Regions from separate parts of the Peribacillus sp. NPDC058002 genome, predicted to be linked through region 2. Evidence: riboswitches for the same ligand, from Rfam matches in the RefSeq annotation. Region 2 holds a riboswitch; the other holds the start of a gene.
The links. Region 2 has a riboswitch for S-adenosylmethionine ahead of ACFVSH_RS15230 (methionine biosynthesis PLP-dependent protein). Riboswitches for the same ligand answer to the same signal wherever they lie in the genome.
Positions count from the first base shown of each region.

Region 1 (4,512 bases), on a different contig from region 2:
AGCCGTGGAAATCGTGGATTTCGTTAAAATTGAAGAAATAGATCCCATTTATTTTAACCGGAGTTATTACATGTCTCCTAATGACGGAGGGATAAAAGCTTATTCCCTTTTGAGACAGGCACTCAAGGAATCGAATAAGGTAGGGCTAGCGAAAATCATCATTCGCTCCAAAGAACAAATGGCGGTAATCCGAGTCGTTGATAATACCTTGGTGATGGAAACGATTCATTATCCGGATGAAGTTCGCCCCACAGCGGATGTTCCGAATATTCCTGCCAACGATACCATTGTAAAAAAAGAAATCGATACTGCCGTATTATTGATAGATCAATTAACGACTACTTTCGATCCGACAAAATACACCGATGACTATCGAACCGCGTTACTTGAATTGATTGAATCAAAGAAAGCAGGACAGACGACGATTCCAGCCAAAACAAAAGAACCAATTTCCAACAATGTAACCGATTTAATGGAGGCATTACAGGCATCCATTGACCGTACGAAACATGATGAAACGGAAATGAAAAAGACGACCCGAAAGAAAGTGGCACCGAAAAAAAAGAAGCAAGCTTAAACAGGAAGCTGAGCGGAAGACACATGATGTCGCTCGGCTTTCTGCTTGTTTTAGCAAGGTAATTTGCTTTCTATATGGTAAAGAAAGTGAATTAATAGGGGGGAGATTTACATAGGTAAGGAAAGTGCAAATATGTAAGTGGATCACGATGTAAGAAACAGAATGGAAATAAAAGAAAATGGTGGATGGAAATGAAGGCAAAAAAATTCGCTCCCTAAAGAGCGACAATGAGGAATTCAATCGTGAAAATCAACATATAGGCGAACGGTTGTAGTTTTCGACTATATATTGTGTTCATATTCTACCATATTTAATTCTGAAATAGCAACAAAATTACTGAAACTAACCTATGAATTTTTCTGGAAATCAATGATATTTCCCCCATTTAACGGCTATGAGGCTTTTGCATTTTCATATTCTTATAAAAAACTACAGTATAAAATGGACTTTTAGTATAATTTATACATACAGGATGATATAAATTAAATATGAATGGAAGATGCAAAATGGAAAATGGAAAAATCAAAGCACTTCATGCCGGGAAGCCGAAACAAGAAATTTTTTCAAATATCGAAATCTATTCAGCAATGGATAAACAAGAACAGGATAATGTGACAGTGACTAAATCAGGTATAATTGGTGATGGGGTTGGTAATGTAAAGTTCCATGGAGGTCCTGATCGCGTTTTGTGCTTTTACCCCTTTGAGCATTATTCAATATGGAATGAAAAATTCTCTAAAAAACTGGAAATCCCTGCATTCGGTGAAAATTTAACCGTAGCGGGGATGAGGGAAGAAACAACATATATTGGCGATATTTATCAAATAGGCGAAGTGATTGTTCAAATTAACCAGGGGAGGATACCTTGTTCGACCATTTCCCATTTCAATCAAGAACCTAAGTTTTTGGAACTCGTGCTGAAAACGAGTTTCACTGGTTATTTTGCAAGAGTACTTCAAGAAGGAACGATAAATAAACAAAACGATATTGTGCTGATAGATCGTTTGCAGGAAAAAATTTCAGTTCATTATGCAGCAGAGGTACTCCTTCATAAACGAGATGGGCTGGAAGGCGCAAAGGCTTTACTTACACTAGACTCGTTAGCGGAAGACTGGAAACAAAGGATTTTGAAGAGGGTTCAAGCTGCAAAAGGGTGAATGATTTTTGCAAAAGTGAAAAAAATGTCGATCAGGTATTGAAATTGACAGATTATTAATGTAAATTAAATATAATCAAATTTTGAAATCTTATGAAAATTATATAAATGGATCTTATCGAGAGAGGTGGAGGGACTGGCCCGAAGAAACCTCAGCAACCAGCTTAGGCAAAGGTGCTAAATCCAGCAAGCAGAGCTTGATAGATGAGGAGAATGTTTCAAAAAACCTTCTTCTTTGAGAAGGTTTTTTTTCCTTTTCTCTCATACTCATAGAATACGACAAAAACAGGATTGTTTTTGAGAGAGGGTGTAATGATGGATTTTCGTAAAGACGTGAAAGATAGAATACTGGTTGGGGAAGGGGCAATGGGGACCTTATTGTATTCAAATGGCATCGATCAATGTTATGAGGAATTAAACTGTACGAACCCAGATCAAATAGAGTCCATCCATCGTGCCTATCTGGAAGCCGGTGCAGATATCCTTCAATCGAATACATACGGAGCCAATTTCAACAAATTGAAACGGTATGGAATTGAAGATGAAGTAAGCAGAATCAATCGCCAGGGAGTCATTCTTGCTAAAAAAGCGGCAAAAGGAAAGGCATACGTCTTCGGTACCATAGGGGCACAGCGGAGCATCAGGAAATCGGATTTAAGCATGGAAGAGATAAAACGGGGTTTTCGTGAACAGCTATACAGTCTTTTGATGGAAAACCCTGATGGGATTCTCTTGGAAACATTTTATGACCTGGAAGAACTGGAAACCGTCCTGCAAATCGTTAAATATGAAACTGGACTGCCGATCATAGCAAATGTTTCGATGCATGAACTGGGAAATCTTCAAAATGGAATCCATTTAAATGAAGCTTTTCAAAAACTTGAGCAACTGGGTGCCGATGTTGTTGGGGTGAATTGCCGTCTCGGTCCACATCATATGATTCGGGCCTTGGAAGAAGTGAGTTTGCCAAAGCAAGCATCAATTGCCATATACCCAAATGCCAGCCTCCCGGATTATGTGGATGGAAGGCTCGTCTATAAAGCTGTGCCGGAATACTTCGGTTCAAGTGCCCTAGAACTTCGTGAGCAGGGGGCCGCGATCATAGGAGGGTGCTGTGGAACGACTCCGCTGCATATTCAAGCTGTAAAGAATGCGATTGGAAGTTTGGCTCCTGTGAAAGAGAAATTTACGAAATCCCGTGAAATAGAAATAATTGAAGTGAATGATAGAGAATTGGAACGTCCCCTGTTCGAAAAGGCCAAAACAGAAAGGACGATTCTAGTTGAACTTGATCCTCCGAAAAAGTTAGGTATAGAGAGCTTCATGACTGGTGCCGAGGTTTTGAAAAAAGCAGGGGTCGATTCCATTACATTAGCCGATAATTCGCTTGCCTCACCAAGGATATCGAATGATGCACTGGCCAATTTACTGAAGAACCAATTGAATATAGAGCCAATGGTGCATATAACATGCCGTGATCGAAATTTGATTGGACTGCAGTCACATTTAATGGGTCTGCAAACGGTGGGTCTGAACGAAATATTGATCATCACCGGAGACCCTTCAAAAATTGGGGACTTCCCGGGCGCCACTTCGGTTTATGATTTATCTTCCTTTGACCTAATAAGTATGGTCAAACAATTTAATGAAGGTCTTTCCTATTCGGGTCAAAGTTTGGGCCAACGGGCAAATTTCAAAATTGCTGCAGCGTTTAATCCCAATGTGAAATATCTGGATAAAGCGGTACTGAGAATGGAAAAGAAGATTGCCTGCGGTGCCCAATCCTTCTTGACACAGCCAATCTATTCTGTGGAGCAGATCGAAGAAGTATATGAAGCCACAAAACATTTAGAAACCCCGATCTTCATCGGTATCATGCCCTTGACAAGCACCAGGAACGCCGAATTCATCCATAATGAAATCCCAGGCATCAAATTGCCTGATAATGTTAGAAGAGCCATGGCGTTAGCGGGGGATGACCCTGTAAAGTCGAGGATTGAAGGAGTGAATATCGCGCGAGAGCTAGTGGACGCGGCAAGGGAAAAATTCAAGGGCATATATTTAATCACTCCGTTCCTTCGCTATGAAATGACGGCGGAACTTACGAAATATATTAGAAAAGTCGATAGTAAACATACATCAGAGGTGGCAGTACATGAATAAAAAAGCGATTCAAGATCAGTTAAATTCTAAAATACTCCTTCTTGACGGGGCGATGGGAACCATGCTTCAAGCGGAGAATTTGACGGCAGGGGATTTTGGAGGGGAACAATTCGAGGGCTGCAATGAATATTTATCATTGACGCAACCGGAAATCATCCAATCCATTCATGAAAAATATTTAGCAGCGGGTGCAGACATCATTGAAACAAATACCTTCGGAGCGACCAGCATCGTACTGGAGGAATACCAAATAAGCACTATCGCCTACAAGCTAAATAAGATTTCAGCTGAGCTTGCCGTTAAAGCTTGTGAAAAGTACTCCAATGATGAATGGCCAAGGTATGTAGCTGGCTCGATGGGTCCAACTACAAAAACGCTTTCCGTAACGGGAGGAACGACTTTTGATATTTTAACCGATTCCTATGCAGAACAGGCACTCGGTCTCTTGGATGGCGGGGTAGACTTGTTATTGGTGGAAACCTGTCAGGATATGCTTAATGTCAAGGCTGCCTTTTCCGGAATCAAAGCAGCATTCGCTAAAACAGGAAAAGATGTGCCTGTCATCATATCAGGGACAATCGAACCGATGGGCACTACACTTGCTGGCCAGTCCATC
Region 1 covers NZ_JBHVQU010000131.1:3,052-7,563, forward strand. Annotated here, with positions in the region: gene ku (non-homologous end joining protein Ku) at 1-577, shown strand, start outside; gene ACFVSH_RS18510 (MOSC domain-containing protein) at 1,084-1,734, shown strand; SAM riboswitch class I at 1,846-1,944, shown strand; gene ACFVSH_RS18515 (bifunctional homocysteine S-methyltransferase/methylenetetrahydrofolate reductase) at 2,049-3,896, shown strand; partial or broken gene metH (methionine synthase) at 3,889-4,512, shown strand, end outside.
Region 1: another riboswitch for S-adenosylmethionine. It lies ahead of ACFVSH_RS18515 (bifunctional homocysteine S-methyltransferase/methylenetetrahydrofolate reductase); the one in region 2 lies ahead of ACFVSH_RS15230 (methionine biosynthesis PLP-dependent protein).

Region 2 (4,512 bases):
TTACCTGAATTGAAGATGAAAATGCTGCGTGATCAAGGATATGTCGGAAAAGATATAATTCTTGGCATCCGTCCGGAGGATTTCCATAATGAAGGTGCTTACTTCACGAAGTCCCCTAACACTGCATTCACAACCCAGATTGATGTAGCCGAACTGATGGGCGCGGAGATCATGCTCTACTCCACATTAGAGGGGCAGCACTTCGTCGCACGCGTCGATGCCAAGAATATCATCCAGGCTGGCGAAAACATCGAACTTGCCCTCGATATGAATAAAGCACACTTTTTTGACAAAGGGACTGAACATCGCATTTTAGTGGAAGAAGATGAACAGATGCAGGAAAGCATGAAGTTATCTGCCAATTAAAAGCAAAAAGACCCATTCATTATGGGTCTTTTTACGTTTATTCAAATAAAAAGGATAGATTCATTCCTGGACCAACACCACTTCATCATGTCCGCATTCAGAGCATTTCATGAGATGCGGGCATTGGCCTTTTTGAAGGGATTTAGGGTATCCGTCGTTTTCTTTAAGTATGTCGATATCCATATAAGCACTGTAATCATCAGCATAGTCCATGAATTTCCCTTTATCATCAAGATCACTGCCGCATTTCGGGCAATTCACATGAATTTTTCTTAGACCGTTGCAAAGCGGGCATAAAGACATTGTTTTTCCTCCTGTTCACGTTACCTATGATTTCAGTATTTGTTCATCCCATTATTTTAACCCATGGAAACACCCTCCCTAATACCAAGGGAGGGTACTTCCATTCAATTATTTATTAACCATGTTAGCAGGATCGACCCATGCTTTGAATTCATCTTCTGTCAGGAACTCCAATTTCAACGCAGCTTCTTTCAATGTTGAGTTGTCCTTGAATGCAGTTTTGGCGATTTTGGCTGCTTTTTCATAACCGATATGCGGGTTCAATGCTGTTACCAACATAAGGGAACGTTCTACATTTTCTTTGATTTTATCCTCATTTGCAGTGATGCCCACCGCACAATTATCGTTGAATGAATGAATGCCTTCCGTCAATAATTTTACCGTTTGCAGGAAGTTATAGATGATGACAGGCTTGAATACATTCAATTCAAAATTACCTTGGCTTGCTGCAAAGCCAATTGTAGCATCGTTACCCACGATTTGAGTTGCAATCATGGTAAGCGCTTCACTTTGTGTTGGATTGACTTTACCTGGCATGATGGAGCTGCCTGGCTCGTTTTCCGGAATGGCTATTTCGCCGATTCCGCTTCTTGGACCACTTGCCAGCCATCTGACATCGTTCGCAATTTTCATTAAATCCGCTGCCAATGCTTTTAAAGCGCCGTGTGCGTAGACGATTTCGTTATGGCTTGTCAATGCATGGAACTTATTATCAGATGTGACAAAAGGATATCCAGTATCAGCTGCAATTTGTTTGGCGGAAAGTCCCGGGAATTCTTTTTTTGTATTGATTCCGGTTCCTACAGCCGTTCCTCCTAGTGCAAGGTTCAATAATTTTTGGCTGCTTTCCTCAATCATCGCTAGATTTTTGTCGAGCATCGCTTTCCAGCCGGAAATCTCTTGTCCCAATGTTAATGGTGTAGCATCTTGAAGATGTGTCCGGCCAATTTTCACGACATCCCAAAATTCTTTTTCTTTTGTATCGAATGTATCACGAAGAGCTTTAATGGCAGGAACCAATTTTTCAGCGACTTCCATAAAGGCAGCAATATGCATGGCTGTCGGGAAAGTATCATTGGAGCTCTGTGCCTTGTTAACATCATCATTCGGATGAAGGGTTTCCGATTCACCGTTTTCTTTTAACCATTCATTTCCTTTGTTAGCGACCACTTCATTCACGTTCATATTACTTTGCGTACCGCTTCCCGTTTGCCAAACTACAAGCGGGAAATGCTCATCTAGCGTTCCTTCGAGGATTTCGCCGCAAATCTTGACGATGGCATTCTTTTTAACTTCCGAAAGATCACCAAGATCATAGTTCACCTTTGCCGCAGCTTGTTTAACGTATGCAAATGCACGAACTAATTCAATCGGCATTTTTTCGTTACCGATTTTGAAATTGTTACGGCTTCTCTCGGTTTGTGCTCCCCAATATTTATCAGCAGGAACTTTCACTTCACCCATCGTATCTCGTTCGATTCTGTATTCCATGTGTTCTCCTCCTATGTTTGCACTATTCATTGAGACCAATTTGCATATGAAATGAATAATGTCGTATTATTCTTTCTCTCCATACATTGTACAAACTTTATTATTTTAAAGCAAAAATATCCGCTGACCTTTCACTTTTTCCGAAAATTGCATGACCCTTCGTGTTTATATGAAGATTCGGATATTCTTTTTTTTAGATACATAAAGTGTTGTCGCACTAGGCACCAATTAACCTGGACATGAACATCCAAGCATTATCCATCCCAAAATGTCCTTGACAGTATTTTGTATATATAGTAAATTCAAAAGAAATTGAATAATCTAAACTCTTATCGAGAGAGGTAGAGGGAATGGCCCGATGACACCTCAGCAACCTTCATTTGTTTCAAACCAATGAAAAGGTGCTAATTCCACAAGTTTGTGAACTTGGAAGATAAGAAGAATGACTCGTCCTTACTTAATCAAAGTCTTCTTCTTAAAGAAGACTTTTTTTTATTTTATATAACTCAAAGGAGCAGTGAAAACCATGTACAAAACTGAAACATATCTTGCTCAATTAGGAAACCGCAGCGAAACGGCGACAGGAACAGTCAATCCGCCAGTATACTTTTCAACAGCTTTTCGCCATGAAGGAATTGGCCAATCGACGGGATTCGACTACACAAGGACAGGTAATCCTACACGCCAATTATTGGAGCGTTCCATCGCCGATCTGGAAAAAGGCGACCAAGGTTATGCCTGCAGTTCAGGAATGGCCGCCATTTCCACTATCCTTGCCCTTTTTAAATCAGGTGATGCCTGGATTGTCAGCGAAGATCTTTATGGTGGTACATATCGTCTGTTAGAACAAGGTTTTAAAAAATGGGGATTGCAGTGTGACTATGTAAACACTTGTTGTTTGGAGGATATAGAAAAAGCCATCACTCCTCACACGAAAGCCATCTTCATCGAAACTCCCACTAACCCTCTTATGCAGCAAACGGACATTAGCGCTGTTGCCGCATTGGCCAAACAAAATAATTTACTATTGATCGTTGATAATACTTTTTACACGCCTCTTATTCAACAACCCATCCTGCTTGGAGCGGATATCGTGATTCACAGTGCAACCAAGTATCTCGGTGGTCATAATGATGTGCTCGCCGGACTGATCGTTGCTAGCGGCGCTGAATTATGTGATGCACTAGCCTTCCATCATAATGGTACCGGAGCTGTCTTGAGCCCCTTTGATTCTTGGCTATTGATGCGTGGAATGAAAACCTTGGCATTGCGGATGGAGCGTCATGAAAAGAATGCCAAAATACTTGTAGATTACTTGTCGGAACATGATTGTGTCACGGACGTATTGTATCCCGGCAAAGGCGGCATGATTTCATTCCGTATCATTGATGAATCGGCGGTCAACCCCTTTTTACAATCGCTCTCATTAATTTCCTTTGCAGAAAGCCTTGGAGGGGTTGAAAGCTTTATCACCTATCCTGCCACACAAACGCATGCCGATATACCGCTTGAAGTCAGAACGGCAAATGGAGTTTGTAATCGTCTGCTCCGCTTCTCCGTTGGCATCGAGGATAGCGATGATTTGATTCAGGACTTGCAGCAAGCATTCGCACATGTAAAAAGGGAGGCGCTACGATGACAGGTCATGATTTTAGCTTTGAAACGAAATTACTTCATAATCAGCATAAATTCGATCCGGCAACGGGCGGTGTGAGCGTCCCCATTCAGCATGCATCGACTTTCCATCAATCCGATATCGATCAATTTGGCAAATATGATTACAGCAGAAGCGGGAACCCGACTCGCGAAGCACTTGAAGACATCATTGCCGAACTTGAGGAAGGCACTCACGGCTTTGCTTTTTCTTCAGGTATGGCTGCCATTTCAACAGCCTTCCTGCTATTGTCTGCCGGGGATCATATCGTCATTTCCGAAGATGTGTACGGCGGAACATTCAGGATGGTCACAAGCGTATTGACTCGTTTCAATATTGAGCATACCTTCGTGGACATGACGGACCTTGAAAGCGTCAAAGCTGCCGTTCAGCCAAATACCAGGGCCATCTATATCGAAACGCCTTCAAATCCGTTACTTAAAGTGACCGATATTCAAGCCGTATGTGATATCGCCAAAAAAGCTGGTGCCTTAAGTTTTGTTGATAACACATTCTTGACCCCGGCATTGCAAAAACCGTTGAATCTGGGTGCTGATGTTGTCCTTCATAGCGCGACGAAGTTTTTATCCGGACATAGTGATGTGGTAGCTGGGCTTGCGGTAGTGAAAGATCCGGAATTGGCCGCAAGACTCGGTTCGCTCCAAAACTCCTTTGGAGCGGTCCTTGGTGTCCAGGAT
Region 2 covers NZ_JBHVQU010000084.1:8,659-13,170, reverse strand. Annotated here, with positions in the region: gene ACFVSH_RS15245 (ABC transporter ATP-binding protein) at 1-366, shown strand, start outside; gene ACFVSH_RS15240 (hypothetical protein) at 427-669, opposite strand; gene fumC (class II fumarate hydratase) at 778-2,160, opposite strand; SAM riboswitch class I at 2,487-2,600, shown strand; gene ACFVSH_RS15230 (methionine biosynthesis PLP-dependent protein) at 2,687-3,799, shown strand; gene metC (cystathionine beta-lyase) at 3,796-4,512, shown strand, end outside.